Xanthobacter dioxanivorans: one gene and its partner. The main gene of each other region encodes a partner of the protein of the gene in region 2 in a complex. Links are inferred from orthologs where the notes say so. Each region holds a gene or a part of one and is shown on either strand. Other genes may lie near its edges. The genes, in order: uvrA and mfd.

Region 1 (15,101 bases), 310 kb from region 2 along the record:
ACCTGCCCCTTGGACGAGAAGAACAGCACCGGCGCGTGGGTCGAGGCGACGAACAGACGGGTGACGAAGTCCTCGTCCCGCGTCTGCATGGCCGAGCGGCCCTTGCCGCCGCGCCGCTGCGCCCGGTAGGTGGAGAGGGGCACGCGCTTGATGTAGCCGGCGTGGGAGACGGTGACCACCATCTCCTCACGCTGGATGAGGTCTTCGTCTTCCAGGTCGCCGAAGCCCTCCACGATCTCCGTGCGGCGCGGCGTGCCGAACTCCGCCTTGATGGCCAGCAACTCGTCGCGAATGATGGCCCGCATGCGTGGCCGGCTGGCGAGGATATCCAGATAGTCGGCGATCTCGGTGGCGAGCTTGTCCAGCTCGTCGGCCACCTCGTCGCGGCCCAGCGCGGTGAGGCGCTGCAGGCGCAGGTCGAGGATGGCGCGGGCCTGCACCTCGGAGAGGCGGTAGGTATCGTCCGCGTTCAACTTGTGGCGCGGATCGGCGATGAGGGCGATGAGCGGCGCCATGTCCTTGGCCGGCCAGTCGCGACCCATCAGCGACTCGCGGGCGCTGGCCGGATCCGGCGCCGTGCGGATCAGGCGGATGACCTCGTCGATGTTCGCCACCGCGATGGCGAGGCCCACCAGAACGTGGGCGCGGTCGCGCGCCTTGCGCAGCAGGAACTTGGTGCGCCGGCGGATCACCTCCTCGCGGAAGGCGATGAAGGCGGTTAGGACGTCGTGCAGGGTGAGCACGCCCGGCTTGCCGCCGGAGAGCGCCACCATGTTCACGCCGAACGAGGTCTGCAGAAGCGTGAGGCGGTAGAGGTTGTTCAGCACCACGTCCGCCTGGGCGTCGCGCTTGATCTCGATGACCACCCGCATGCCGTCGCGGTCGCTCTCGTCGCGGATCTCGGAGATGCCCTCGACGCGCTTGTCGCGCACCAGCTCGGCGATCTTCTCGACCATCGTCGCCTTGTTCACCTGATAGGGAATCTCGGTGATGATGAGCGCTTCGCGATCCTTGCGCGTGGTCTCGATGGCGACCCTGGCCCGCATGAGCACCGAACCACGGCCGGTCAGGTACGCCTGGCGGATGCCGGTGCGCCCGAGGATCATCGCGCCGGTGGGGAAGTCAGGCCCGGGCAGCAGGTCGAGCAGCGCCTCGGGCTCCAGCGTGGGGTCGTCGAGCAGCGCGACGGTGGTGTCGATGATCTCGCCGAGATTGTGCGGCGGGATGTTGGTGGCCATGCCCACCGCGATGCCGCCGGCACCGTTCACCAGCAGGTTGGGGAACTTGGCCGGCAGGACGGTGGGTTCGCTCTCCGAGTTGTCGTAGTTGTCCTGATAGTCGACCGTGTCCTTGTCGAGGTCGTCGAGCAGGGTGCCGGTCACCTTCTCCAGGCGCACCTCGGTGTAGCGCATGGCCGCCGGGGCGTCGCCGTCCACCGAGCCGAAATTCCCCTGCCCGTCCACCAGTGGCAGGCGCATGGCGAAGGTCTGGGCCATGCGCACGAGGGCGTCGTAGACCGACTGGTCGCCATGGGGATGGTACTTGCCGATCACGTCGCCGACCACGCGGGCGGACTTGCGGTACTGCTTGTTCCACTCGTACCCGTTCTCGTGCATGGAAAACAGGATGCGGCGATGCACCGGCTTGAGGCCGTCGCGCACGTCGGGCAGGGCCCGGGCGACGATGACGCTCATGGCGTAATCGAGGTAGGAGCGCGACAGCTCCTCCGTGATGGAAACGGGCCGGATATCGGACGGCGGCTCGCCGCCGGGCTTCGGCGTCTCGGAATCGGCCAAAAGTCAGCACTCTCAATCGTGGAACGAGGTGTCCCCTTCTAGCCGATTCACCTTGCGGACGCCAGCGAAACCCCTGCGGCAGAACGATTTTTTCTTATTATTTATCAATTACTTACAGGCAGTCGCGCAAGAGGCGTGCCGACAATTTGACCCTTTTGCGTCAAATGGCCCCCGCCAGCCGAAAACGACGGCGCGCACGAGGCACCCCGGATGCTGGACGAAGGCCCCGTACCGGCGGGCCCGCCCCCGAAACGAACGGGACCCGCACGCCGGCGCGCAGCTACGGCACGCCATCGCCCGCCGCTCAGCGCAAGGGGTATGACGAGCAGGATGGGGCTCCAACGCCCGCGCGGCGCAGTGCTGCCAGGATCGACAATGGCCCGCCCCGGCTTGACAATGGCAGGCCCCGCCAGAGGCGGGCGAGAGCGCGCGGCATCACACGCCCGGACCCGTCCGCGCCCCCTGCACGGCAGCTCTAGAAGGGAATCTCGTCGTCGAGATCGTTCACCGGCCGCCCGCCGGCCGAGCCGCCGCCCGCGGGAGCCGGCCTGCGTCCGCCGCCGGAACCGCCGCCATAGCTGCCCCCGCCGCCGATGCTGCCGCCACCCATGGGGCTTGCGGAACCGAAGTCCGATCCGCCGCCATATTCTTCGGCGCCGCCGCCCTCGCCGCGTCCGTCAAGCAGTGTCAGCTCGCCGCGATAGGGCCGCAGCACCACCTCGGTGGTGTAGGTCTCGCGCCCGTCCTTCTCATATTTGCGGGTTTCGAGCTGCCCCTCGATATAGACCTTGGAGCCCTTCTTCAGGAACCGCTCGGCGACGCCCACCAGATTCTCGTTGAAGATCACCACCCGGTGCCATTCCGTGCGCTCGCGGCGCTCGCCGGAGGCCTTGTCCCGCCAGTTCTCCGAGGTGGCAATGGACAGGTTGCACACCCGCCCGCCGTTCTGGAACGCCTTCACCTCCGGATCCCGGCCGAGATTGCCGATCAGGATCACCTTGTTGACGCTGCCGGCCATCCCGCCACTCCCTCGTTCACCGATGCCTGTTGCGGCCTGCACCCTATCGCCCCCGCGACACCGCGCGAGCGGAAAAGCGCACTTTTCCACCTGAGACTGCCGGCCGGGGCCCCCGGCCCTACCCTGCCCCCGTCGCGGGTGACCCGCCATGTTCCTGTTGTGTTCTTATCCGTTCGCGATTTCGGGCGCAAGCGGCATGTGCGGCCATGCCGCCGATGCTCGTGGACTGCTGCGCCGGATTTTTGACTCGCGGCCCCCGTTGGTTCCTGATATGTTCTCTACCGCATTGCACACGGACGACTACATTTGGGCCATGATGATGAGCGAATTTGATCCGCCGGGAGTGGAGGCGAAGCTCGACGACACGCCCGGATGGGACATGATTGCTCGGCCCCGCTTGCAGTCCTCGCCGCCACGTTTGCCCCCGTCGCCGGTTCGCTCAGCCCTGCTGAAGGCGGCCTTCCTTCTGCCCTGACCCTTTTCGCGCCTGACGGCGCAAGCGGAGATCCATGTCCGATCGCGCTCTCCCTTCGCGGGCGGCTTCCGCCCCAGAACCTGCCCGCCGCGACGCCCGCACGCTCTCGGTGCGCGGCGCGCGCGAGCACAATCTGAAGAACGTGGATCTCGAGATCCCGCGCGACAGCCTCGTGGTGTTCACCGGGCTGTCGGGCTCGGGCAAGAGCTCGCTCGCCTTCGACACCATCTACGCGGAGGGCCAGCGGCGCTACGTGGAAAGCCTGTCGGCCTATGCCCGCCAGTTCCTGGAGATGATGCAGAAGCCGGACGTGGACCAGATCGACGGCCTGTCTCCCGCCATCTCCATCGAGCAGAAGACCACCTCGAAGAACCCCCGCTCCACGGTGGGCACGGTCACCGAGATCTACGACTACATGCGCCTGCTCTGGGCGCGCACGGGCGTGCCCTATTCGCCCGCCACCGGCCTGCCCATCGAGAGCCAGACCGTCTCCCAGATGGTGGACCGGACGCTGGCCCTGCCCGAGGGCACGCGGCTCTACATCCTCGCGCCGGTGGTGCGCGGGCGGAAGGGCGAGTACCGCAAGGAGCTCGCCGAATGGATGAAGAAGGGCTTCCAGCGGGTGAAGGTGGACGGCGCCTTCCACGAGATCGCCGAGGCCCCGGCTCTGGACAAGAAGTTCAAGCACGACATCGACGTGGTGGTGGACCGCATCGTGGTGCGCGCCGACCTTGCCGCCCGCCTCGCCGACAGCTTCGAGACCGCCCTGGGGCTTGCCGACGGCATCGCCGTGGCCGAGTTCGCCGACGAGAAGGACGAGGCCGGCGCCCCCCGGCGCATCCTGTTCTCGGAGAAGTTCGCCTGCCCGGTCTCCGGCTTCACCATCTCCGAGATCGAGCCGCGCCTGTTCTCCTTCAACAATCCGTTCGGCGCCTGCCCGGCCTGCGACGGCCTGGGCGTGGAGCAGACCATCGATCCGGACCTGGTGGTGCCGGACAAGGCCCGCTCGCTGAAGCAGGGCGCCATCGCCCCGTGGGCGAAGTCCACCTCGCCCTATTACGGCCAGACGCTGGATGCCCTGGCCAGGCATTACAAGTTCAAGCTCAACGTACCCTTCGCCGATCTGCCGGAGAAAGCCAGGGACGTGCTGCTCTTCGGCTCGGGCGACGAGAAGGTCACCTTCGCCTACGACGACGGCATGCGCGCCTACGAGACATCAAAGACGTTCGAGGGCGTGGTGCGCAACCTCGACCGACGCTGGAAGGAGACGGACAGCGACTGGGCGCGGGAGGAGATCTCGAAATATTTCTCCACGGTGCCATGCAAGGTCTGCTCGGGCTATCGCCTGAAGCCGGAGGCGCGCGCGGTGAAGATCGCCGGCAAGCATATCGGCGAGGTGGGCGAGCTCTCGGTAAAGGCGGCCGCCGGCTGGTTCGAGACGCTGCCGGGCGCGCTCACCGAAAAGCAGAACGAGATCGCCGGGCGGATCCTCAAGGAGATCCGCGAGCGCCTCCAGTTCCTGCTCGACGTGGGTCTCGAGTATCTCACCCTGGCCCGGGCCTCCGGCACCCTGTCCGGCGGCGAGAGCCAGCGCATCCGCCTCGCCTCGCAGATCGGCTCGGGGCTCACCGGCGTGCTCTACGTGCTGGACGAGCCGTCCATCGGCCTGCACCAGCGCGACAATGCCCGTCTGCTGGAGACGCTGAAGCATCTGCGCGACCTCGGCAACACGGTGATCGTGGTGGAACACGACGAGGACGCCATTCTCGCCGCCGATTATGTGGTGGACGTGGGCCCCGGCGCCGGCATCCATGGCGGGTGCATCGTGGCCCAGGGCACGCCGGCCGAGATCCTCGCCGATCCCAATTCGCTCACCGGCCGCTATCTCACCGGGGCGCTCTCGGTGGGCGTGCCGGCGCGGCGCAAGCCCAATCCCAAGCGCACGCTGAAGCTCTCCGGCGCGCGCGGCAACAACCTGAAGAACGTCACCGCCGAGATCCCGCTCGGCCTGTTCACCTGCATCACCGGCGTGTCGGGCGGCGGCAAGTCCACGCTGCTCATCGACACCCTCTACAAGGCGGTGGCGCGGCGCCTCAACGGCGCCTCCGAGGCGCCGGCCCCGTTCGACAAGCTGGAGGGGCTGGAGCACCTCGACAAGGTCATCGACATCGACCAGTCGCCCATCGGCCGCACGCCACGCTCCAATCCCGCCACCTATACCGGGGCCTTCACCCCCATCCGCGAATGGTTCGCCGGCCTGCCGGAGGCCAAGGCGCGCGGCTACGGCGCCGGTCGCTTCTCGTTCAACGTGAAGGGCGGGCGCTGCGAGGCCTGCCAGGGCGACGGCGTCATCAAGATCGAGATGCACTTCCTGCCGGACGTCTACGTCACCTGCGACGTGTGCAAGGGCAAGCGCTACAATCGCGAGACGCTGGAGGTCACCTTTAAGAACAAGTCCATCGCCGACGTGCTGGACATGACGGTGGAAGAGGGCGCGCAGTTCTTCAAGGCGGTGCCGTCCGTGCGCGAGAAGCTGGAGACGCTGCACCGCGTGGGCCTCGACTACATCAAGGTGGGCCAGCAGGCGACCACGCTCTCCGGCGGCGAGGCGCAGCGGGTGAAGCTCTCCAAGGAGCTGTCGAAGCGCGCCACGGGGCGCACCCTCTATATCCTCGACGAGCCCACCACGGGCCTGCACTTCCACGACGTGAAGAAGCTGCTCGAAGTGCTGCATGAACTGGTGGAGCAGGGCAATTCGGTGGTGGTGATCGAGCACAATCTCGAAGTCATCAAGACCGCCGACTGGATCCTGGACCTCGGCCCCGAGGGCGGGGATGGGGGCGGCGAGATCGTGGTGGCCGGCACGCCGGAGACCGTGGCGCAGCATCCGCGCTCCCACACCGGCCACTTCCTCGCCGAGGTGCTGGCGCGCCGCCCCATGGCGGGGCCACGCGATCGGGCCACGGGTGCCGCGCAGGTGCGTGGAGCCGCGCGGAGCCGGACGCCACCGGACGTTGCGGAAGAACCGGCGAGCCTGCTTGCGGAAACGCCCGCCGAGAGCGCCAGGCCGGTCCGCGGACGGCGGCGACGCCAGGCCGCTGAATAGGGGCGACCCTCACGCCAGGCTGCCGAACAGGCGGCACCACCACGCCAGGCGGAAGGCGGACGGTTCGGGCGGACGGGCTCGCCAGCCCTGATGGACGCCGCCGGATAGAGGCGGCGGGCATCCTCTGACGGGCATCGTCATCCGGGCATCGCCTCTCGCGTGACCGGGGCGCAGCCGGGCGCGTGCCGCGCAAGGATGCGGACGCGGCAAGCACGCGGCTCCCGGGCAGTGGGGCGACAGAGCGTGTGGCGACAGGATCGAGAGGCAGGCCAGCCTGCGGAGAGCGAGGCGATGGCGTGTGGGTCAGCGGCGGATGCGCCGCAGCATCCGTCCGATTCCGTAGGTCCATGCGAGCTGCAGCCGGCCGTCCAGGCCGAGCGGGAAGCGTTCTTCCCGAGGCACGAACCAGGCATTGTGCCCGGTGCGGCGCACCAGCCGGTAGCCGCCACGCCTCAGCAGGCTCGTTGTCTCCCCGAAGCGCGTCAGGTCGTCCACCAGGATGAGCTTCGGTCGATAGCGGGACAGGTCCAGCCCGCGCAGCACGTCCGGCTCGGCCCCTTCGACGTCCACCGACAGGTAATCCAGCCGTTCGATGCCGGCGTCTTCCAGCACGCAATCCAGCGTGGACGCAGGCACGTCGATCACCAGCTCATCCGTCACCTTCCGGGGATCGAAGCGCACGGTGCTGTTGCCGCGGCGCTCCAGCAGCGCGATGTGCCCCGCCGCCGCTTGCTGCGGCGCCACGCAGGCACATTGCCGCACCTGCGCCCGGCGGCTTCTGCGCAGATTGTCCGCAAGGTCCGGCAGCGGCTCGATCAGCAGCCCATCCCAGCCACCCAACTCCAGGTGGTAGGTCTGGCTCTGGTAAACCGGATCGTAAGCGCCCACTTCGACGAAATAACCGACTTTGCCGGCAAAAAAACTGGCGACGAGGCTTTGTTCTTCATGCCCGGACGTCACCGTATCCGTCATCTGTCCGACGCCGTTAAGCATAGACATGAGCAAATCCCTCAGGTCTCGTCCCATCTCCGCTGACAGCAAGCGCTTCAACATCGTGGATATGAAGATAAGCGCTTCATCGCACGCGCTCGAAGGAGTGACTACAAGAAACGTTGCTTAGTTGTATTACATAGCGTCACCGCACGCAGCGTGCGGCAACCCGGATCATGCGCGAGGCGCAATGCTGCAATGCGATCGCCATTCTATGGCATTGCAGCATGACGCGCTATGTATCGTTACGAGAATCGCGTGGTGCAGATGCATCCTGCGAATGAGTGGAGAGAAATCATGTTGCTCTGGGGTTTCCTGGCGCGGCAGTTCCGCCGGTGGCAGGTCTACAATCGCACCGTGGCTGAGCTGTCCCAGCTCGACGATCGCAGCCTCGCGGACATCAATGTGACCCGTGGCGAGATCCGCGCCGTAGCGCGGCACGCATCCGTCGCCGGCTGACCGCCAACGACAAAGAATGAACGGCTGGCGGATTTCCGCCGGCGCGTGAGAATGGCCCCCCAGGGGCCATTTTCGTTTATGGGGCAATGCGTTCTCGGCCCACGCCCGGCCCGGATTGCGCGGCTTGGCGCGGCTCGGAGGGTTGAAGCCGGACGCCCGGCTGTGGCACACCCTCCATCCCATCCCGGAACGGGGAGGCAATTGGCCACCCCGCGGGAGCAAGGAGGACGAATGCCGGGTGAAGCCACGCGCGCGCCGGTCCAGATCGACCTGGCCCGAACTGCCGACGTCCAGGCTCTCGCGCCCGTGACCGGGGGTCCGGCGGTGCATGTGGTCGGCGGCGGCCTCGCCGGGTCCGAGGCGGCCTGGCAGATCGCGGCGCGGGGCGTGCCCGTGGTGCTGCATGAAATGCGTCCGCAGCGCACCACCGAAGCCCATCTCACCGATGGCCTCGCCGAGCTCGTCTGCTCCAACTCCTTCCGCTCCGACGACGCGCAGGCCAATGCGGTGGGCGTCCTGCATGCCGAAATGCGGCAGGCCGGCTCGCTCATCCTGCGTTGCGCCGACCTCAATCAGGTGCCCGCCGGCGGCGCCCTCGCCGTGGACCGCGAGGGCTTCTCGCGCGCGGTGACGCAGGCGCTGGAAGATCACCCCCTCATCGAGATCCGCCGCGAGGAGGTCACCGACCTGCCCCCCGCCGACTGGGACAAGGTGATCCTCGCCACCGGCCCCCTCACCTCCGCCGCGCTGGCGGAGGCCATTCTGGCGCGCACCGGCGAGAGCGCGCTCGCCTTCTTCGACGCCATCGCCCCCATCGTGCATTTCGACAGCATCGACATGGGCAAGGCGTGGTTCCAGTCGCGCTACGACAAGCCCGGGCCCGGTGGCACCGGGGCGGACTATATCAACTGCCCTCTGGACGAAGCCCAGTACCACGCCTTCGTGGATGCCCTCATCGCCGGCGAGAAGGCGCCCATGCGCGACTTCGAGGCGAAGACGCCCTATTTCGACGGCTGCCTGCCCATCGAGGTGATGGCCGAGCGCGGCCGCGAGACCCTGCGCTTCGGCCCCATGAAGCCGGTGGGCCTCACCAATCCCCACGCCCCGGACGTCAAGGCCTATGCCATCGTCCAGCTGCGCCAGGACAACAAGCTCGGCACGCTCTACAACATGGTGGGCTTCCAGACGAAGCTGCGCCATGGCGAGCAGGCACGCGTGTTCCGCGCCATTCCGGGGCTGGAGAATGCCGAGTTCGCGCGCCTCGGCGGCCTCCACCGCAACACCTATCTCAACTCGCCCCGCCTGCTGGACGCAACGCTGCAGCTGAAGGCGGATCCGCGGCTGCGCTTCGCCGGCCAGATCACCGGCTGCGAGGGCTATGTGGAAAGCGCGGCGGTGGGGCTCATGGCGGGACGCTTCGCGGCGGCCGAGCGGCTCGGCGAAGCGGTGGTGCCGCCGCCGCCCACCACGGCGCACGGGGCGCTGCTCGCCCACATCACCGGCGGCCATGTGGAGGCGCAGGAGGAGAGCGCGGCGCGCTCCTTCCAGCCCATGAACATCAATTTCGGCCTCTTCCCGCCGCTGGAGGAGGCCCCGCGCGGCGAGCCCGGCAAGCGCCTGCGCGGCGCCGAGAAGACGCTGGCCAAGAAGAAGGCCCTCGCCGTCCGGGCGCTCGCCCACATGGCGGCGTGGCTCGACACGCCGGCCCGGGCGGCTTAGGAGGCGCTCATGCCGCGCATGTCCAGCTCGCCGCCGCCCGTGGAATACCGTGCCGACCCGGCCCGTTTCGCCGTCGATACGGTGCTGAAGCGCGACGTGTTCTCAACCGTCGAGCGCGGCACCTGGACGGATGCGCGCGGGCGCGCGTGGCCAGCCGTGCGCCGGCGCTGGAACGAGGTCTCGCCGTGGCTGGCGCCTCTGGCCCGGCGCCTCGCCGCCTTCGAGATCAAGGCGCTGGAGCGTGTCACCCGCACCGGGGTGACGACCCCGCTCCTCGCCGTGGGCGACCGCTTCCTGGTGCGCGGCTGGGTGGAGGGCGTGCCTTTGCAGATCGCCCGGCCCGCCGGCGACCTCCATTTCTTCCGCTCCGCCAAGGCGGCGCTGCATACGCTGCATGCCGCCGGATATGTGCACAACGACCTCGCCAAGCAGCAGAACTGGCTGCGCGGGGCGGACGGCGAAGCCTGGCTCATGGATTTCCAGCTGGCCCTGCCCATCAGCCGGCGCTGGAAGATGGGGCGGGTGCTGGCCTATGAGGACCTGCGGCACCTCCTGAAGCACAAGCGCACATACTGCCCGCAGGCGCTCACCGCCCGCGAGAAGAAGATGCTGGCGACCAAGAGCCTGCCCACCCGGGTATGGATGGCAACGGGCAAGAAGCTCTACCGCTTCGTCACGCGCCGCCTCATGTCGTATTCAGATACCGAGGGGCGCGGCCCCAGGGTCACCCAGGTGGCGCCGCGCATCGCGGCGGCCCTCGCCACCCATCCGGCGGTGGCCGAGGTGCACATGGCCGACTTCCAGACCCTGGGCGGCAAGGTGGGCCTCTACGCGTTCGTCGCCCCGCGCGGGACGGTGACGGAGGAGGCGCTGCGCGCGCATCTCGCCGCCGCTTTGCCCGACCGGCCGCATCTCGACCGGCTCCAGCTGGTGGAGGCCCTGCCCCACGGTCCAGACGGCGCAGTACGGGACGACCTGCTGCTGCTCGTCGCCCGCAACCAGATCGAGATGCTGGACGAGCTGGCGGGATCGGAGCCCGTCCGGCTGCTGGTGGCGGAGATCGCGCGGGGTCGGCTGAACCTGACGGACCGGATCACCCGCCCGGCAGCGTGAGACGCGCGACCGCGCCCGGGGCCATCGACGGAGGAGCCTCACCGACGGCAGAAGCCGGCGCGCAGAGCCGGGACCCGGCGGAGAGGTCTGCGAAACAGGCTCTGGCTCCGTGCTGCTGAGACCCGCAAGCGCCCTTCCGAGCCCCTTCGGCAGGGTCTTCATGCCGGGGCACCGCTCCCTTTTCGTCACTGCTCCAGTCGCCCGGCGCACGAGCCCCCTCAGAACCACACCCGCCCGGACGCCGCCCGGCGTGCCGCGCGCCAGAGGGCGAACTGGCGCCGGAATGGCGAAAGCCCGCCCACCTGCCGAAACGGGTCCTTCACCCGCGCCAGCGCCTTGAGGTCGCCCGCGACCAGCGCCAGCGGCAGATAGGGCGCCGCGACGGCATCAGCCGGGCCAAGCTTTACGGCTGCGTCCCGCGCCGCCGCGAGGTGCCGCGCCGCCTGCGCTCGCCAATCCGCGAGGGCGGCCTGGAGCTGTGGCGTCACGGTGCCGGACACCGCGTCATCCCGCCCGATGCCGTGCCGCGCGAGGAGATCGAGCGGCAAATAGCACTGCCCGCGCGCCGCGTGGATGGGGAAGGCGCGCAGGAGCCCGGTCATGGCCAGCGCCACGCCCCCATGGCCGGACAGGTCACCTGTCGCCGCAGCCGCGGCCGGGGAAAGCACCAGCGCCGAGAGCTGCAGCAAAGCGGAGGCTGTCTCCCCCGCATAGCCTTCCAGGTCCGCCACTGACGGCATGGGATCATCGTAGAGGTCGAATATGCGCGCATCCACGAGGGCGACCAGGCTCGCGCGCGGCAGGGCGAAGCGGTCAGCGGTGTCCAGCAGCGCCGCGGCGATGGGGTGGCCTTCCACGGCGCCCCTCCCCTGCCCCTCGATCACCTCCCGCCACCAGGCGAGGCGCACCTCGCCGGGGAGCGGCTCGCGCACCACCTCGCGCACCCGCGCCACGTCGAGGCTGAAGGCGTAGAGGGCAAGGAGATGGCGCCTCAGCTCCTCGGGCGCGAAAAGCGCGGCGAGGAAACGGTCGCGGTCCTGTGCCCGCACCTGTTCGGCGCAATAGGCATAGGCGGCGGCGATGAGCGCATCGGGGGGCGCATCCGGGGACATGGGGGGCGGGGACATGGGGGCCGGGGACATGGGGGCCTCCTCCGCCCGCCGTCAGACGGCAATGAGGGCCGCGCCCACCCGGCGGCCCTCGGCGAGCAGCACGTTGTAGGTGGCGGCGGCAGCCGGTGTGGGCATCAGCTCGAAGCGCAGGCCCTTGCCGCGCAGGAGTTGCTTCAGCGGCTCCCTGAGATGCGCCGGGTCGGCCCCCGTGCCGATGAACAGCAGCTCGAACGCCGCAGCCTCGGCGAGGATGGGCGCGAGGGCGCCCGCATCGACCTGCGCCATGGCGGCCGGAGCCCAGGCGCGGATACCGGACGGCAGCGCCAGGATGGAGCCGGCATGGGACATGCCGGCGAAATGGAAGAACTGGTCGCCATAGCCGTCGATGGCGACCTGACGGGGCAGGAACTGGCGCAGGGGCAAATCGCGCGGAGACAAGTCACGCGGAGGCGAAGGATCGCCGGGCGCCCGCGCCACCGCCTCAGGCCTTGGCCGGCTTGGACGGCCCACCCGACGGCGACGCCTTGCCCGGCTCGGCCTTCGCGGCCTCGGCCTTGGCAGGCAGCGCCTTGGCTGCAGCGCCATCCGCCTCGGCATCGGCCGCCACCACCGAGGCGCGCAGGCCGAGATGGATGAGGATGGGCGCCGCCACGAAGATGGTGGAATAGGTGCCGATCACCACGCCCACCGTCATCGCCAGCGAGAAGCCGCGCAGCACCTCGCCGCCGAAGAAATACAGGGCGAGGGTGGCGAAGAAGGTGGTGGTGGAGACGATGATGGTGCGCGAGAAGGTGGCGTTCACCGCCACGTCGAGCAGCTCGGGCAGCGGCATTTTCTTGTAGCGGCGCAGCATCTCGCGGATGCGGTCGTACACGACCACCGTGTCGTTGAGCGAATAGCCCATGATGGTGAGGATGGCGGCGATGGAGGTGAGGTCGAAGTCGATCCCGAACGCCGAATAGATCATCAGCGTGACGAAGATGTCGTGCATCGTCGTCACGATGGCGCCCACCGCGAACTGCCACTCGAAGCGGAACCACAGATAGGCCAGAACCGCCACCGCGCCGAGCACGAGGGCGAGGATGGACTGGCGCACCAGCTCGCCGGAAACGCTGGGACCCACCGTCTCCACGCGGCGGATGGTGTATTCGGTGCCGAGCACGTCCCTCACCTTGGCAAGGATCGCCTGCTGGGCCTCGTCGGTGCTGCCGAACGCGCCGATGCGGATCAGCACGTCGCGCGGTGAGCCGAACTCCTGGATCTGCACGTCGCCCACGTCGAGGTCCGTGAGGTGCTCGCGCAGGGCGCCCACGTCGGCCACCTGCTGGCTGGTCTGCGCCTCGATGAGCGTGCCGCCGCGGAAATCGATGCCCAGATTGAAGCCGTAGATGGCGAACAGGAGCACGGCGACAATGGACAGCGCCGCCGAGAACGGGAACGTCCAGTGGCGCAGGCGCATGAAGTGGATGTTGGTCTGCGCCGGGATGTAGTCGATCAAAGGCATGTGCGGCGGACCTTCAGATGGGCAGCTTCGCCGGCCGCCGCCACTTCACCCAATAGGCGATCATGAGCCGCGTCAGGGTGTAGGCGGTGAACATGGTGGTCAGAAGGCCGAGGATGTAGGTGACGGCGAAGCCGCGCACCGGGCCCGACCCGCCCATGAGGAACAGGATGACCGCCGTGGCAAGCGAGGTGATGTTGGCGTCGAGGATGGTGCCGAGGGCGTTCACGAAGCCCTTGTCGATGGCCGAGATGGCAGACCGGCCTTCCCGCGCCTCGTCGCGCATGCGCTCGAAGATGACGACGTTGGAATCAACCGCCATGCCGATGGTGAGCACGACGCCGGCGATGCCCGGCAGGGTCAGCGTCGCCCCCAGCACCGACTGCAGGGCGAACATGAGCATGATATGCACGGCCAGCGCCACCAGCGCGAACAGGCCGAACAGGCCGTAGACCGCGAGCATGAACACCGCCACGAGGCCGGTGGCCACGTAGGCGGCCACCTTGCCGGCATGGATGGAATCGGCGCCGAGGCTCGGGCCGACGGTGCGTTCCTCCACCACCTTGAGCGGGGCCGGCAGGGCGCCGGCGCGCAGGAGGATGGCGAGGTCGTTGGCCTGCTGCACGCTGAACGAGCCGGAGATCTGCCCGGAGCCGCCGAGGATGGGCTCGCGGATCACCGGCGCCGAGATCACCTGGTTGTCGAGCACGATGGCGAAGGGCCGGCCCACCGCCTCCTGCGAGACCGCGGCGAAGCGCTTGGCGCCGTTGGAATTGAAGCGGAAGGTGACGATGGGTTCGCGGGTGGTCTGGTCGAAGCCCGCCTGGGCGTCCACCAGGTCCTCGCCGGAGACGCGCACCTGCTTCTCGACCAGATAGGGCTGGCCGTCCTGGCCCTGCAGCACGTCCGATTCCGGCGGCGGGCGGCCTTCCAGCGCCTGCTGCGGCGACATGGACATGTCCACCATGCGGAACGAGAGCTTGGCGGTCTGGCCGAGCAGGTTCTTGAGGCGCTGCGGGTCCTGCAGGCCCGGCACCTGCACCAGGATGCGGTCGAGGCCCTGGCGCTGGATGTTGGGTTCCACCGTGCCGAGCTGGTCGATACGGCGGCGGATGATCTCGATGGACTGGTCCACCGCCGAGCGCATGCGCGCGGTGAGCCCCGCCTCGGTGAGCTGGACGGTGACGGCCCCCTCCGAGGACGAGGAGACGGCGATGTCCATCTCGCCCGAGGAATTGCCGAACAAGGCGTTGGTGACCGGGGTGGCGAGCTTGCGCAGCTCGGTGACCGCCTTCTGGGTCTCGGTGGGGTCGCGCAGGCGCAGGCTCACGCTGGTGTCGCGCACCACGAGGTTGGAATAGCCGATCTTCTGGTCGCGCAGCACGCGGCGCACGTCGTCGCGCACCTGCTCGGTGCGCTCCTTGCGCAGCGCCGTGCCGTCCACCTCGAGCAGGATGTGCGAACCGCCCTGGAGGTCGAGCCCCAGCGTGACGCGGCTGGACGCCAGCCACGAGGGCAGGTGCGCCAGCACGCTCTGGGGCAGGACGTTGGGAAGCGCGAACAGGAGCCCTATGGCGATGGTGACGAGAATCGCCGTGGTCTTGAGGCGGGAGAAGTGCAGCATGTCGCGCGCGTGTCTCTTGTCGGAATCAGGCCGCTGGCTCAGGCCGCGGGGGCTTCGTCCTTGGCCGGCTCACCCTTGGCGCGGACGGTGGCGATCTGCGAGCGCAGTTGGCGCACGCGGACGTTGTCGGCGATCTGCAGCTCGATCTCGGCCTCGTCCACCACGCGGGTCACCTTGCCCACGAGGCC
Region 2 (15,537 bases):
GCGTCGGCACCGCCCCGCCCTGAACGATGCCGAACAGGGCCCGCCCCTTGGGCTGCGTCTCGAAGGCGCGCCTGGAGCGCTCCGCCCAGCGCAGGGAGAGCCGCATGGCCCGCTCGGCCTCCTCGTCGGCGCAGGGCAGGCGCACGCATTCGTCGAGCTGCATCTGGATGTCGGCGCCGAGCAGGCCCTGGATCTCCACCGAGCGCTCGGGGCTCATCTCGAAATAGGCGCCGTCCACGTGGGAGCGGAAGGTGACCCCCTGCTCGCTCATCTTGCGCAGGCCCGACAGGCTCATCACCTGGAAGCCGCCGGAATCGGTGAGGATCGGACCGTCCCAGCGCATGAAGGCGTGCAGGCCGCCGAGCCTCGCGATCCGCTCCGCGCCGGGGCGCAGCATGAGGTGGTAGGTGTTGGCGAGCACGATGTCGGCGCCCGCCGCCTTCACCTGGTCGAAATACAGCCCCTTCACGGTGGCCGCCGTGCCCACCGGCATGAAGGCCGGCGTGCGGACGGCGCCGCGCGGGGTCGACACCAGGCCGGTGCGGGCGGCGCCACAGGTGGCGGAAAGGGTGAAGCTGAAGCTGTCGGCGGAAAGAGGGCGCGTCATGCGCCGCCTTCTGGCAGAAGCAGGCACGCATCGCCATAGGAATAGAAGCGGTAGCCCGCCGCGATGGCGTGCGCATAGGCGCGCTTCTGCACTTCGTGGCCGACGAAGGCCGCCACCAGCATCACCAGCGTCGAGCGCGGCAGGTGGAAGTTGGTCATCATGGCGTCGACGGCGCGGAAACGGGTGCCGGGGGTGATGAAGATGGCCGTCTCGCCGAGGAACGGCCGGATCGTGCCGTCCTCCGCCGCCGCGCTTTCCAGCAGGCGCGTGGGGGTGGAACCCACCGTGACGATGCGCCCGCCCTTGGCCCGCGCGGCGTTCAGCGCCGCGGCGGTGGCGGCGGAAACCTCGCCCCATTCGGGATGCATGATGTGGCCGGAGGTGTCCTCCGCCTTCACCGGCAGGAAGGTGCCCGCCCCCACGTGCAGCGTCACGGTGTGGACCGAGACGCCGCGCGCTTCGATCGCCGCCATCAGCGACGGGGTGAAATGCAGGCTCGCCGTGGGCGCGGCCACCGAGCCGTCGACGCGGGCGAACAGGGCCTGGTAGTCGGTGCGGTCGCGGTCATCCTCCGCCCGGCGCGCCGCGATGTAGGGCGGGATGGGCATGTGCCCCACCTGCTGCAGCGCCTCGTCCAGGGCCGGGCCGGAAAAGGCGAAGGCGAAGTCCACCTCGGCCTCGCGCTTGGCCTCCACCCGGGCATCGAGGGTGCCGAGGAGGCAGGTTTCCCCCGCCCCGCCGAAGCGCACCACGTCGCCCACCCTGAGGCGCTTCGCCGGTTTGGCGAAGGCGGTCCAGCGCGCGGCGTCGAGCCGCTTCACCAGGTTCGCCTCGATGCGCACGGTGCTCGCGCCCGCGCGCGAGCGGGTGCCTTCGAGGGCGGCGGGGATGACGCGGGTGTCGTTCACCACCAGCGCGTCGCCGGGACGCAGGAAGGACGGCAGGTCGCCCACCCGCGCATCCTGCAGCTCGGGCGCGGCGCCCGGACGAATCACCAGGAGGCGCGCGGCCTCGCGCGGCTCGGCGGGGCGCAGGGCGATCCGCTCGGGCGGGAGCTCGAAATCGAAGGCGTCGACACGCATGGGAGGAGAAAGGACCGTTCAGAAGATGGCGATGGCGCCCTGATAGATGGCCCAGCTCATCAGCGCGGTGACGATCAGCCCCAGCACCGTCGCGCCGAAGCCTGCGAGGATCACCAGCCCGTCCCGCTCCACGAGGCCGAGGCCGAAGATGCACACGGCGAAGCCGGGCGGCAGGTTGCCGAGGAAGGGGATGGGCAGAAGCAGGATGAAGCCCAGCAGCACCACCGTCGCGCCCACCACGCGCCGGGCGGTGGGGCCGGCGAACTGCTCATAGCGGGGCTGGGAGATGTTCTCGAAGCGCTCGATCCACGGCCGCGACCTGGTGACGATCGCCTCCAGCATGGCACGCGAGAAGGTGCGGCGGGCGATGAAGTCCGGCAGCCACAATTCCTGCCGGCCCATGGTCATCTGCAGGCCGATGAGGCCGAGGATGATGCCGCAGATGACCGGGATGCCGGGCGGCATGGGAATGCAGTTCGGGATGCCGAAGATGAGGAAGAGAATGCCGAACGCGCGGTTCCGCAAGGCGTTCACAAGATCGCCTATGGCCACCTTGTCCTCCTCCTGGGCGGCGAGGACGGCGGCAAGCAGTTCGGACGTTCTGGGTGTTCGGTGATCCAAGGCGACCTCGTTGGGTGGTCGCATCACTCATAGCACCGGGAAAGCGGCAGTGTCAGGGCATGGTCCTTCCCCTCGGTCATGCCGCCGGCCGTGCGCCCCGGCCCCGCGCGGCGGCAACCGGCTGGGCCCGGCCGTCGCGGGACGCCCCTTCGGCGCGCAGGATGGAGGAGACGTCGAGCGCGCGCAGGGCCCCCGCCGGCGGCACGAGGCCCGCCGCCTGCAAGGCGAGGAAGCGTCCGCAGCACACCCGCAGGAAGGAGGTGAAATTGTCGATGTCGGCCGCCGCCTCGGTCAGCTCGTCGTGCAGCCGCGCCACCAGCCGGCCTACGGTGAGGCCGTCGCGCGCGGCGATCTGTTCCAGAACGGTCCAGAAGAAGGCCTCCAGCCGCACCGAGGTGGAGAAGCCGTTGAGGCGCAGGGCTCGCGTTTCCGCGGTCCACAGCGCCGGATCCGCCTCGACGAACAAACGGCACATGCGGCGACCCTCTATTCGCCCCGCTTTGCTCTCGCCGGGCGGACGGCGGCGGACGGGCATGCGCGCTGAACCCCCGCACAGCGCGCATGCCCTTGCCGCCCGATCTCCCAATAACGCAATTTAGCGATCAATGGGAGATGCGCGTGCCCAATAGGGCAAGGAACTGCGCGACAAAGGCCGGATGGGCCGGCCAGGCGGGCGCGCTCACGAGGTTGCCTTCGGTGACGGCGGCATCGACGGGAATGTCGGCATAGGTGCCGCCGGCCAGCTCCACCTCTGGCCGGCACGCCGGATAGGCCGAGCAGGTGCGCCCCTCGAGGACGCGGGCGGCGGCGAGGAGCTGGGCGCCGTGGCAGATGGCGGCCACCGGCTTGCCGGCGTCGAAGAAGTGGCGCACCGCGGCGATCACCGCCGGATCGAGCCGCAGGTATTCCGGCGCCCGCCCGCCCGGCACCAGCAGCGCGTCGTAGTCCGCGGGATCAACCGCCGCGAAGGTGGCATTGAGCGTGAAAAGGTGGCCCGGCTTCTCGGTATAGGTCTGGTGGCCCTCGAAATCGTGGATGGCGGTGGCGACCTTGTCGCCGGCCTTCTTGCCCGGACAGACCGAATCCACCGCGTGCCCCACCGCCAGCAGCGCCTGGAACGGCACCATGATCTCGTAGTCCTCGCCGAAATCCCCGACGATCATCAAAATGCGCTTGCCCGGCATCCGCATTCTCCCCGCTGGCCGCGGCCGCACCGGCCGCCGGCTTCGGAGGAAAGGCTAGGCGCAGGCGGCGACAGCCGGGTGTTATCCGGTTGCGACAGGCGTGCGTCGGGCCTTCGGGCGCGTCAGTTGAGCAGGAACATCCCGTCCACCGACCTCAGCTCCGCCGGCTTGATGAGGCCGCAATGGGCCACCCGCACCGAATGCAGCCGCCCCTCGATCTCCCGTTTCCAGAAGTCCAGGAACCGGTTGAGCTCGGGGAACTTCGGGCAGAGGTCGTATTCCTGCCAGAGATAGGTCTGAAGAAGGCTGGGATGGTCGGGCATGCGGTAGAGGATCTCGGCCGTGGCGAGGCCGTAGCCCTCCATCTGCAAGGCGAAGTCGCGCGACACCTGGGACGAGCGGGCCCCCAGGGACGATTGAGTCACCGGGGCCCCTTGGGATGAACGGGTTACCATGGGTCACACCTCCATATCCCCGAACCCGGAGGTCCCGCAGCCAGCCGCGGGATACGCCGGGACCAGACAATGCATTGTCGGCTCCAGAGTTTCGTCCCGCCAAGGCTAAAGTTTAGTTTCTTCTTGCAAAAACAAAGGGCTAGCAGCGCATAGCGGAGACTGCTGACAACCGGCCCCGCTCGGGCGCCGAGCCCTGTCCGGACCGCCTCGCACGCGACCCGCCTTTGATTTTCCTCGCGTTCCGGCGCTGCTAGCACTCCCGCACGGCGAGTGCTAAATTTTTCGTCCGGCCCCTTGCGGGACGAAAACAAGGCCCTTAGATCGCGTTCGGGCCGGGCGCAGGGGTGCCCGCGCCTTGAAAAGAAGCATCAAACCGGAGGTTTCCCGATGGGTTTCCGTCCTCTGCACGACCGCGTGGTTGTGAAGCGCATCGACGCCGAAGCGAAGTCCGCCGGCGGCATCATCATTCCCGATACGGCGAAGGAAAAGCCGCAGCAGGGCGAAGTGATCGCCGTGGGCTCCGGCGCCCGCAACGAGAAGGGCGAGATCGTCGCCCTCGACGTGAAGGCCGGTGACATCGTGCTGTTCGGCAAGTGGTCCGGCACCGAGGTCAAGATCGACGGCCAGGATCTGCTCATCATGAAGGAGAGCGACATCCTCGGCGTGCTCGACGCTCCTGCCGGCGCCAAGAAGGCCGCCTGAGCGCGCCTTCCCTCGCTTGAATTCCTGAACTCCATCGTCCCAATCTGAAGGAGCATGCCCCATGGCTGCCAAGGACGTAAAATTTTCCGTCGATGCGCGCGACAAGGTCCTGCGCGGCGTCGATATCCTCGCCAATGCCGTGAAGGTCACCCTCGGCCCCAAGGGCCGCAACGTGGTGATCGAGAAGAGCTTCGGCGCCCCCCGCATCACCAAGGACGGTGTGTCGGTGGCCAAGGAGATCGAGCTCGAGGACAAGTTCGAGAACCTCGGCGCCCAGCTGGTGCGTGAGGTCGCCTCCAAGACCAACGACCTTGCCGGCGACGGCACCACCACCGCCACCGTGCTGGCCCAGGCCATCGTCCGCGAGGGCGCCAAGGCGGTTGCCGCCGGCATGAACCCCATGGACCTCAAGCGCGGCATCGACCTCGCGGTGGATGCCATCGTCAAGGACCTGGCCGCCAACTCCAAGAAGGTGACCTCCAACGACGAGATCGCCCAGGTCGGCACCATCTCCGCCAACGGCGACGCCGAGGTCGGCAAGTTCCTCGCCGAGGCGATGAAGAAGGTCGGCAACGAGGGCGTCATCACCGTCGAGGAAGCCAAGTCCTTCGAGACCGAGCTCGACGTGGTGGAGGGCATGCAGTTCGATCGCGGCTACCTCTCGCCCTACTTCGTGACCAACGCCGAGAAGATGCGCGTTGAGTTCGAGGAGCCCTACATCCTCATCAACGAGAAGAAGCTGTCCGGCCTGCAGGAGCTCCTCCCCGTGCTCGAGGCGGTGGTGCAGTCGGCCCGTCCGCTGCTGATCATCGCCGAGGACGTGGAAGGCGAGGCCCTCGCCACCCTGGTGGTGAACAAGCTGCGCGGCGGCCTGAAGGTCGCGGCGGTGAAGGCCCCCGGCTTCGGCGACCGCCGCAAGGCCATGCTACAGGACATCGCGATCCTGACCGGCGGCACGGTGATCTCCGAGGAAGTCGGCATCAAGCTCGACAGCGTGAACCTCTCCATGCTCGGCCGCGCCAAGAAGGTGGTGATCGAGAAGGAGAACACCACCATCGTCGACGGCGCCGGCGAGAAGGCCGACATCGAGGCCCGCATCTCCCAGATCCGCGCCCAGATCGAGACCACCACCTCCGACTACGACCGTGAGAAGGCGCAGGAGCGCCTCGCCAAGCTCGCCGGCGGCGTCGCCGTGGTACGCGTGGGCGGCTCCACGGAAGTGGAAGTCAAGGAGAAGAAGGACCGCGTGGACGACGCCCTGCACGCCACCCGCGCCGCGGTGGAAGAAGGCATCGTGCCCGGCGGCGGCGTGGCCCTGCTGCGCTCCATCAAGGTGCTCGAAGGCCTCAAGGTCGACAACGCCGACCAGAAGACCGGCATCGAGATCGTCCGCCGCGCCATCCAGGCCCCGGCGCGCCAGATCGTCCAGAACGCGGGCGACGACGGCTCCGTGGTGGTGGGCAAGATCCTCGAGTCCTCCGACTACAGCTTCGGCTACAACGCCCAGACCGGCGAATACGTGGACATGGTGAAGTCGGGCATCATCGACCCCACCAAGGTCGTGCGCACCGCCCTCCAGGACGCCGCCTCCATCTCCGGCCTCCTGATCACCACCGAGGCGCTCATCGCCGAACTGCCGAAGAAGAACGCCCCCGCGGCCCCGGCCATGCCGGGCGGCGGCATGGACTTCTGATCCAGGCAGAGTGCCTGACGCCGCCCGGCGAGTCTTCTCGTGACGCAAACCGGCATGCCGGTTTGCTCGGGCGGCGGCATGGACTTCTGATCCAGGCAGAGTGCCTGACGCCGCCCGGCGAGTCTTCTCGTGACGCAAACCGGCATGCCGGTTTGCTCGGGCGGCGGCATGGACTTCTGATCCAGGCAGAGTGCCTGACGCCGCCCGGCGAGTCTTCTCGTGACGCAAACCGGCATGCCGGTTTGCTCGGGCGGCGGCATGGACTTCTGATCCAGGCAGAGTGCCTGACGCCGCCCGGCGAGTCTTCTCGTGACGCAAACCGGCATGCCGGTTTGCTCGGGCGGCGGCATGGAAAGAAATGGAGACGGCCGGGCAGCTTGCTCGGCCGTTTTCGTTTCGCAATCGGCATTAAACCGCGGTCATGCCCCGGCTCGTCCGGGGCGTCCACGGTTCCGCCGGCGCGGACAGGCCGGGGGATGACGGTTGCATGGGGCGACGGGCACCTCCCGTGCCGCACACGCGGCGCTCCTCCCCTCTCCCCTCGCGGGAGAGGGGACGGGGGTGAGGGGGCCGGTTTCTCCGTTTGCGCCCTGTTTCCCGGCGCCGTGCCACCCCTCACCCCAACCCTCTCCCACAAGGGGAGAGGGGGCATAGCCTGCGGCTGGAGGCGGCGGCGCATCCGATCCGAAAGCACCGCGGTCACGCCCCGGCCTGTCCGGGGCGTCCCCGTCGCCGTTCGTCCGGCTGAAGGTCAAACCAACCCGTCCCTGAGAATTGACGGGGCCGGTGGCGGCCACGCTTCGGCCGGGTTATGTTGACCCAGGGCCAGTTGATCGACGAAGCCCGGAGGATCGCGCGCACGGCCGAGACGTTTTTTCGCCATCGGCACCGGTGCGGCATCTGTCGAACATGAAAGGATCAGCCATGAAGACGACCATTGCTGCGGCAGCCCTTTTCCTGGCTCTCGCCCCCACCGCGGCATTCGCGCAGGGCGTGGTCAAGGGCGCCGAACAGGGCGCCAATGCGGGCGCGAACGTGGGTGACAAGGCGGCCGGCCCGGTGGGCGGCGTGGTTGGCGGCACGGTCGGCGGCGTCGGTGGCGGCGTGGCCGGTGGCGTGGCCGGCGGGGTCAAGGGCACCGGCACCGGTGCGCAGGAAGGCGCCCGCGCCGGCGAGAAGGCGGCGGGCCCGGTGGGCGCCGTGGTCGGCGGGACCGTGGGTGCCGTGGGCGGCGCCGTCGGCGGCGTGCTGGGCGTCAAGTAAGCCGGGCGGTCATCCCATGTCCCGGCCCGGCGCCAGCGCGTCGGGCCGGATGCGTTTCACAGTCCCTTCTTGACCGCCAGCGCGGCGAGCTTCTTCAGCACCACCAGCGTGCCCTTCAGCCGCGCTTCGGCGGTGGGCCAGTCGCGCAGGAACACCACCTTGAAGTCGGGGCGCACCTTGGCCAGGCTCCCCTCCTGCCCGATCAGCTTCACCAGGCCCGAGGGGTCGGCGAACTCGTTGTCGCGGAAGCCGAACACCACGCCCTTCGGCCCGGAATCCACCTTCTCCACATTGGCCTTGCGGGCCAGCGCCTTGATCTGGGTGAGCTGGAGCAGCTGGCCCACCTCCTCCGGCGTCGGGCCGAAGCGGTCCACCAGCTCCGCCCCGAAGGCGTCGATCTCCGCGTCGTCCTGAATGTCCGCGAGGCGCCGGTAGAGGGCGAGGCGCACGTGCAGGTCGGCCACGTAGTCCTCGGGGATCAGCACCGGCATGCCGATGGTGATATTGGGCGACCACTTGTCGTCCACATAGTCGGTGATGCCGGCCTTGAGGTGGGCGATCGCCTCCTGCAGCATCTCCTGGTACAGCTCGTAGCCCACTTCCTTGATATGGCCGGACTGCTCGTCGCCCAAAAGGTTGCCGGCGCCACGGATGTCGAGGTCGTGGCTCGCCAGCTGGAAGCCGGCGCCCAGCGTCTCCAGCGACTGCAACACCTTCAGCCGCCGTTCCGCCTGCGCGGTGATGGGCTTCGTCGCCGGCACGGTGAAGATGGCATAGGCCCGCGCCTTGGCCCGGCCGACGCGCCCGCGCAGCTGGTAGAGCTGGGCGAGGCCGAACATGTCGGCCCGGTGCACGATGAGGGTGTTGGCGTTGGGCACGTCGAGGCCGCTCTCCACGATGGTGGTGGAGAGCAGCACGTCGTACTGGCCGTCATAGAAGGCGGTCATGATGTCTTCGAGCGCCCCGGCCGCCAGCTGGCCGTGAGCCACCGCCACCTTCACCTCCGGAACCGAGGCGGCAAGGAACTCGCGCACCTCGGCTAGGTCCTCGATGCGCGGCACCACGTAGAAGCTCTGCCCGCCGCGATAGCGCTCGCGCAGCAGCGCCTCGCGCACGATCAATGCATCGAACGGCGTGATGAAGGTGCGCACCGCGAGCCGGTCCACCGGCGGGGTGGCGATGATGGAGAGCTCGCGCACCCCGGTCATGGCCAGTTGCAGGGTGCGCGGGATGGGCGTCGCGGTGAGGGTGAGCACATGCACCTCGGCCCGCAGCTGCTTCAGCCGCTCCTTGTGGGAGACGCCGAAATGCTGCTCCTCGTCCACGATGACGAGGCCGAGGTCCTTGAAGTGGATGGCCTTGCCCAGCAGTGCGTGGGTTCCCACCACGATGTCGACGGCGCCATCGGCAAGACCCTTCTTCACCGCGGCCAGGTCCTTGCCCGTCACCATCCGCGACGCCTGGGCGACGTTCACCGGCAGGCCGTGGAAGCGATCGGAGAAGGTCTTGAAATGCTGGCGGGCAAGCAGCGTGGTGGGCACCACCACCGCCACCTGCTTGCCGGAGAGCGCCACGGCGAAGGCGGCCCGCAGGGCGACTTCCGTCTTGCCGAAGCCCACGTCGCCGCAGATCAGCCGATCCATGGGGTGGCCGGAGGCGAGGTCGTCCAGCACCGAGTCGATGGCGGCTTCCTGGTCGTCCGTCTCCTCGTAGGGGAAGCGGGCGCGGAACTCGTCGTAGAGGCCCATGGCGGGCACCAGCTTCGGCGCCTCGCCGAGCTGGCGCTGGGCGGCGATCTTGATCAGCTCGGAGGCCATCTCGCGGATGCGCTTCTTCATCCGCGCCTTGCGCGCCTGCCAGGCCCCGCCGCCCAGCTTGTCGAGCTGGGCCTCGGTGTCCTCCGAGCCGTAGCGGCTCAGGAGCTCCAGGTTCTCCACCGGCAGGAACAGCTTGTCGCCGCCGGCATAATGGATCTCCAGGCAATCGTGGGGGGCGCCCATGGCCTCCACGGTCTTCAGGCCGACGAAGCGGCCGATGCCGTGGTCCACGTGCACCACGAGGTCGCCGGCGGTGAGCGCGGTCAATTCCGTGAGCACGTCCTGCGGCCGGCGCGCCTTGCGCTTGGGGCGCACCAGGCGGTCGCCGAGGATGTCCTGCTCGCCGATGACGGCGAAGTCCGGCGTCTCGAACCCCGCCTCCAGCCCGAACACGGCCAGCGCCGCCTGCGTCTTCGGCAAGGCGGAGAGGCTGTCGAAGCGGGAGATGGCGGCGGCGCCCTTCAGCCCGTGGTCGGCAAGCACCGTGCCGAGCCGCTCGCGCGAGCCCTCGGACCAGCCGGCGAGGATGACCTTCTTGGTCTTCTGCAGGTCCCGCACATGGGCGACGGCGGCGTCGAAGACGTTGCCCTCGGTCTCCGCCCGCTCGGCGGCAAACGAGCGGCCCTGCGTGCCGCCGAGGTCGATGGCGCGGCCGTCCGCATTCTCCGGCACGGCGAACGGGCTGAGGCGGGCAAGGCGCATCCGGGCGATGCGCTTGTTCCATTCGGGACCGGCCAGATACAGCTTGTCCGGCGGCAGCGGATTGTAGACCGGGCCGCCCCGCTGGTCCTGCGCCGACTTGCGCGCCTCGTAATAGTCGGCGATCTGGGCGATGCGCTCGCCGGCCGCCTCCTCCAGCAACGAATCAAGGAGCAGCGTGCCGCCCTCGATATAGTCGAACAGCGTGTCCATGCGCTCGTGGAAGAGCGGGAGCCAGTGCTCCATGCCGGCGTGGCGCCGGCCCTCGCTCACCGCCTCATAGAGGGTGTCGCCCTTCTGCGCGGCGCCGAAGGCGGCCACATAAGCCATGCGGAAGCGCCGCATGGTGTCGGTGGTCAGCTGGAACTCGGCCATTGGCACCAGCTCCAGGGACCGCACCTGCCCGGTGGTGCGCTGGGTCTCGGGATCGAAGGCACGGATGGTTTCCAGCGTCTCGCCGAAGAAATCGAGGCGGATGGGCGCATCGAGGCCGGGCGGGAAGAGGTCGATCAGGCCGCCGCGCACCGCGTATTCGCCGGTGTCGCGGACCGTGGGCGTGCGCAGGAAGCCGTTCTGCTCGGCCCATTCGACGATGCCGTCGAGGGCGATGGCGTTGCCCGGCGCGGCCACCAGCGACTGGGCCGCGACGAGCCCCTTGGCCGGCACGCGCTGCACCGTGGCGTTGACGGTGGTGAGCAGCACGCTCGCCGCCCCGCCCTTGACGCGCGCGAGCTTCGCCAGCGCCGCCATGCGCCGCGCCACGATGGCGGCGTTCGGCGAGGCGCGGTCGTAGGGCAGGCAGTCCCACGAGGGGAAGGAAATCACCTCCAGCTCCGGGGCGAAGAAGGCAAGGCCCCGCTCCACGGCCGCCATGCGCTGCCCGTCGCGGCACACCATCGTCAGGCTCGGCCAGGGTGCGTTTTTCTGCGCGGCGATGGAGCGGGCAAGGTCCGCCACCACCATGCCCTCCATGCCGTCAGCGACGCGGGAGAGGATGAGCGGTCGGCCTTCGGCCAGCGCATCGGCGAGGGGCTGGGGACGCTTCAAGGGGAAACTCCGGGACGGCGGTGTCGTGGGGCGCGGGCCCGGCTCAATCCGGCAGGCCGCGCCCGGAAAGGTGGAACGCCCGGATCTGGGCGAAGAGCGGCGTGTCGTATTCCGGCGGGATCGGCTCGGTGCCGCTGATCCACGAGAAGACCGTCTGGTCCTCGGGCTCGAGCAGTTCCTCGAAGGCGTCGAGGTCCGGGTCGGACAGGGTCTCGATCTCGGCATTGGCGAAATTGCCGAGGATGAGGTCCATCTCCCGCATGCCGCGGTGCCAGGCGCGGAACAGGATGCGGCGGCGCCGCTCGTCCAGCCCGTCGCTGGACCTGGTTAAGCCCGACATGATGCCTCCAAAGCACGGCGTCGGCCGGGCCAAAAAGCCCGTCCGTGGCCGGCATATAGGGGCATCGGGGCGGGTTTGGCCAGTGGGGCGCGCTGGCGCGGGCACGAGGCGGCCGTCCCTCGGCTTCGGCGCACGGGGTCCCGCGGGTCCCTTGCCCCGCGGGACCCTTGCCAAGGCCGGGCGCGGGTGCGACAGGCTGACGGCCCGCGGGCGGCAGGCACTGCCCCCTGCCCGCCCGAAGGCAGGGCCCCAGGCCCGGCCGCATCGTGCGCCGGGTCCCGTGCGGCCGGATGGTCAGGTGCCCATGAGTTCCATACTTGCCGGCCTTCTCTCCCTCACCGCGATCTGCGGCGGGGCGCTCATCGGCATCTGGCTCGCGCCGAAGCTGCCGGAACATCACCTCACGGGAGAGACGGGGACGGCGGTTTCCGTGTCCATGGCCGTGGTCGGCACGCTGGCGGCCCTGGTGCTCGGCCTCATGGTGAACAGCGCCAGCTCGTCGTTCAGCGCCCGCACGGCGGCCATCGAGACCCTGGCGACGGACATCATCAAGCTGAACCGGACGCTGCTCGCCTACGGCGCGGCGACCGTGGACGCCCGCGACCACCTGATGGCCTATGCCAAGCTGAAGGCGGCGGAGATCGACCAGCCGGCCACCGACGACGTGGGCGTCGACACCCTCCACCGGCTGGAGGCCCTCAACGAGGAGGTGCTGCGCCTCGCCCCGACCACGGACCGGGAACGCTACATCCAGAACCGCGCGCTCTCGCTCATGGAGAACATGGTCGATGCCCGCTGGACGCTGGTGGAGAAGACCAAGATGGTGATGCCGGCCCCGTTCTTCGTGATGCTGGTGGCCTGGCTCTCGCTGCTGTTCGCGAGCTTCGGGCTGTTCGCGCCGAAGAACGCGACGGTGATCGTGTTCCTGCTCCTCGGCGCCTCGGCCATCGCCGGATGCGTCTTCATCATCCTGGAGTTGGGCTCACCCTCGCAGGGGCTGATCCGTCCCTCCGCCGAGCCCGTCTACAGGGTGATCCGGGAACTGAATATCTCCATGACCGGTGCGCGGCCCGCCGCCTAGGGCCGGATCCGCCCTGCGTTCCCCGGCCCGACGTCGGGAGCCGGTCAGCCGGCGCCGCCGGCGGTCGCGCTGATGGCGGCGAGGGCTTCCTCGCGCGTCGCGACGATGGTGGTGAGCTCGCCGACGCCGGTCATGAGCAGCACCTTCTCCACCTGCGGGTCGGCGCCGAACAGGACGAGCCGGCCGCCGCGGCGGTACAGCCCCTTGGCGTTGACCAGGATCAGCCGGATGCCGATGGAGGCGAGGAAGGGCACGCCGGCCATGTCCACCAGGGCCGCCTGCGCGTGGCTCACCAATGCGCTGAAAGTGGTTTCGATCTCGGCGGCGCCGGCGATGTCGAGGCGGCCGTCCAGAGTGATGAGGATCTGACCGGGGCCGAGGGTCGCGGATTCGAGCTTCATGGCGATGGGTCTTTCCGGGAAAAGCGCGCGGGCCGACGCAATGCATCCCCGTGCGCCGACATGCGCCCGTCATCCCACCCCGGCTTTACAGTTTTGTGACAGCCGGCCTCCGGCCTCACGCGGCCGGCGCCAGCCGCGTGGCAAGTGCCGTACCGGCAGGCAATGCCGCCACCTCCTCCACGGCCAGGGTTCCGTCCACGATATGGTCGATGAGCATGCGGACGTAGCGGAACCGCTGCTCCCCGCGGTCCATGACCTGCGTCCAGAGCCGGTCGAACTGGTCGAGCAGGGGCACCAGCGGCGCCACCGGCAGGAGCTGGCCGGAATAGCGCGGATATTTGTTGGTCAGCTTCTTCCAGTCGTCCTTCAGGCCATCGCGCAGAACCGGATCATTGGTGAGGCGGGCGTCGCGGCCGCCCTTCTCGAAGGCGGCCTTGGCCTCCAGGAGGTCCTTGAGGCACGCCACTGAGCGCGCGCGCAGCACCGGCCGCAGCCGCTCGCGGAACAGCTTCTGCAGGCTCTCCACATAGCTCGCGTCGGCCAGCCCCACATCGTGCACCGCGACGGCGGGCGCCCCGGCGAACCGGGCGGCGACCGGAGCAAAGGCACCGTCCGGCCAGTCTTCACCCGGCCGGGAGGTGAGCAGAAGCACGAGGCCGTCAGGCACCTGCGCCGGATCCGGCAGCAGGTCCAGCAGGCAAGCCGCCCCGCCCTCCCCCGGCGCCGCGGCCACTTCGAGGCCGTCGATGCAGAGGAGAAGCCGCTTGCCGCCGCCGGCCCGGCCGAGGTCCGCGAGCCGCCCGAGCCAGGCGGCGAAATCCGCCCGGGCGCCAGCCGCGTCGCCGGAACGGATCTGCGGGGGCTGGGCGTCGCCGGCCGGGCCGAACTCCGCGTCGAAGGCGGATTTCAGGGCGGCCACCAGCTGAGGCGCGCCATCACCGGGCTCCAGCGCCACCGCGACGGCGTGCATCCCGCTGGAGATGGCGCTGTCGATGCTCTCCGGCCGGCCATCCTTTCCCGGGCGGCGGGCGACGATGCCGCGGATGAACTCGCTCTTGCCGGTGTCGGCCGGCATCCTGAGCCAGTAGATGCCCTTGTCATGGCTCACGAGAAAGGAGCGCAGCGGCGTGCGCAGATGCGACGGCGAGACGTAACCGGCGTCGCTGGCGAGCGTGGGAGCGAATGGGGCAGTCATGTGGGCGCCCTCCGGGCGGGTGATGGATCGCCGTCCCTCCCGCTTTTCCAGCCCGGCGGAGTTCGGCCAACGATCCAGGTGCAGGCCCACCTCAAGCACATTGCGTGCCCGCCGCCGGAAAATGCCCGCCCGCCCCCTCCGCTGGCGCCCGGCGGAGCCGGAGCGCAGGCGGAAAAGCCGTATCAGCGCTTGCGTTCCGCAGCGCTGAAATTGCTCGCATGCCCCTCCCGCGCCGCCTGGGCGCGCCAGACCTTCGCGGCCGCCTTCAGCTTTCCCTCCGGAGCGATGCGGGAAACCAGCTGCTCGAGGCGAAGGCTGCCGCAGGACGGGCAAGCCGGTGTCTCGGACACGCCGACCAGCATTTCCGAATCCTTGTCGCAATCGGGACAATGATAGTTGTAGAGCGGCACCGCCAAGCCTCCATTCACCCACGCCCCGCGCCCGCATCGCGTTGATCTGCAACGACATTCCAGAGCGGACACGGCGTCACCCGCCGCCCCGTCGTCGCTCGGGACGGCAGCCTTCACCCCGACGAAGCAGGAAGTGGGCCAGATGGGCGGCGGGGCGCTCAGCCCTCCTCCGCGTCCGCCTCGGCGCCCGTGGTCTCGACGCCCATCACCTGCTCCAGCACGCCGGCAGGATCGGCATCGGTCATCAGCGCGGTGCCGATCAGCAGCGCCTTGGCCCCCGCGGTGCCGAGCCGGGCGCGATCCTCCGCCGAGCCGAGCCCGCCGTCGGCCACCACGAAGGCCGCACCGGCGGGAATGAGGGGAAGCAGCTCCTCGCACGTCCCCGGCTTCAATTCGAAGGTATGGATGTTCCGGTTGGTGACGCAGAGAAAATCCGCGCCGGCGGCACGGGCGGCCTCGACCTCGGCGGGGGTATGCACCTCCACCAGCACGTCGAGGGCGATGGAGGCGGCCCGCTCCCGGAACTCGCCCAGCTGCGCCCCGAGCAGCCCCGCCGAGAGCACCACCGCGTCCGCCCCGGCGAGGCGCGCCTCCAGGATCTGGTAGACGTCGAAGATGATGTCGCGGGCGAGCAGGGGCAGGTCCACCACCCCGCGCACGGTGGCGAGGTCGGAATAGGAGCCGCGGAACACCTGCCGCTCCACCGCCACCGAGAGGCCGGCGGCGCCGACCGCCTCGAAATCCTCCGCCAGCGCCTTGTAGGGCACCATGGTGCGCAAGGCGGGATCGAACGGCGAACCGCCCTTCAGCTCGGCGATGATCGACGGGACGCCGGTGCGGTTGAACGCGGCGGCGAGGGCGCCCTGGAAGCCGCGGGTCATCGGCATCTCGCCGATCTTGCCCTGGATCTGGCCCAGCGAGCGGCGGGCCTTGGCCTTGT

The links.
Region 1: the proteins of mfd (region 2) and uvrA are in contact, whole or in part, in a crystal structure (PDB 4DFC), measured with the Escherichia coli proteins. The link is inferred for Xanthobacter dioxanivorans from one-to-one orthologs.

The regions. Positions count from the first base shown.
Region 1 is NZ_CP063362.1:4,029,202-4,044,302, reverse strand. What follows is about bases 2,974-6,595. They hold uvrA (excinuclease ABC subunit UvrA), read left to right. Parts: upstream 2,974-3,323; coding sequence 3,324-6,395; downstream 6,396-6,595. Other genes in these bases: EZH22_RS18830 (hypothetical protein), read left to right, coding at 2,974-3,289. Also shown: gyrA (DNA gyrase subunit A), read right to left, coding at 1-1,796; ssb (single-stranded DNA-binding protein), read right to left, coding at 2,272-2,814; more of EZH22_RS18830, read left to right, coding at 2,963-2,973; EZH22_RS18820 (FkbM family methyltransferase), read right to left, coding at 6,699-7,394; EZH22_RS18815 (DUF1127 domain-containing protein), read left to right, coding at 7,683-7,844; methylenetetrahydrofolate--tRNA-(uracil(54)-C(5))-methyltransferase (FADH(2)-oxidizing) TrmFO, read left to right, coding at 8,076-9,563; EZH22_RS18805 (serine/threonine protein kinase), read left to right, coding at 9,573-10,676; EZH22_RS18800 (phytoene/squalene synthase family protein), read right to left, coding at 10,895-11,803; EZH22_RS18795 (Mth938-like domain-containing protein), read right to left, coding at 11,840-12,226; protein translocase subunit SecF, read right to left, coding at 12,270-13,292; protein translocase subunit SecD, read right to left, coding at 13,306-14,913; preprotein translocase subunit YajC, read right to left, coding at 14,952-15,101. UniProt on the Escherichia coli protein: The UvrABC repair system catalyzes the recognition and processing of DNA lesions. UvrA is an ATPase and a DNA-binding protein. A damage recognition complex composed of 2 UvrA and 2 UvrB subunits scans DNA for abnormalities.
Region 2 is NZ_CP063362.1:4,346,585-4,362,121, reverse strand. The notes cover bases 7,464-11,521. They hold mfd (transcription-repair coupling factor), read right to left. Parts: upstream 11,171-11,521; coding sequence 7,664-11,170; downstream 7,464-7,663. Other genes in these bases: EZH22_RS20280 (FAD assembly factor SdhE), read right to left, coding at 11,214-11,510; EZH22_RS20290 (hypothetical protein), read left to right, coding at 7,464-7,607. In the rest of the region: tRNA guanosine(34) transglycosylase Tgt, read right to left, coding at 1-607; tRNA preQ1(34) S-adenosylmethionine ribosyltransferase-isomerase QueA, read right to left, coding at 604-1,689; EZH22_RS20320 (exopolysaccharide biosynthesis protein), read right to left, coding at 1,708-2,310; EZH22_RS20315 (ribbon-helix-helix domain-containing protein), read right to left, coding at 2,387-2,785; EZH22_RS20310 (DJ-1/PfpI family protein), read right to left, coding at 2,913-3,494; EZH22_RS20305 (usg protein), read right to left, coding at 3,617-3,859; co-chaperone GroES, read left to right, coding at 4,337-4,651; groL (chaperonin GroEL), read left to right, coding at 4,713-6,344; more of EZH22_RS20290, read left to right, coding at 7,269-7,463; EZH22_RS20275 (bestrophin-like domain), read left to right, coding at 11,815-12,591; EZH22_RS20270 (STAS domain-containing protein), read right to left, coding at 12,636-12,992; EZH22_RS20265 (hypothetical protein), read right to left, coding at 13,108-14,187; EZH22_RS20260 (FmdB family zinc ribbon protein), read right to left, coding at 14,370-14,597; EZH22_RS20255 (indole-3-glycerol phosphate synthase TrpC), read right to left, coding at 14,756-15,537. UniProt on the Escherichia coli protein: Couples transcription and DNA repair by recognizing RNA polymerase (RNAP) stalled at DNA lesions. Mediates ATP-dependent release of RNAP and its truncated transcript from the DNA, and recruitment of nucleotide excision repair machinery to the damaged site.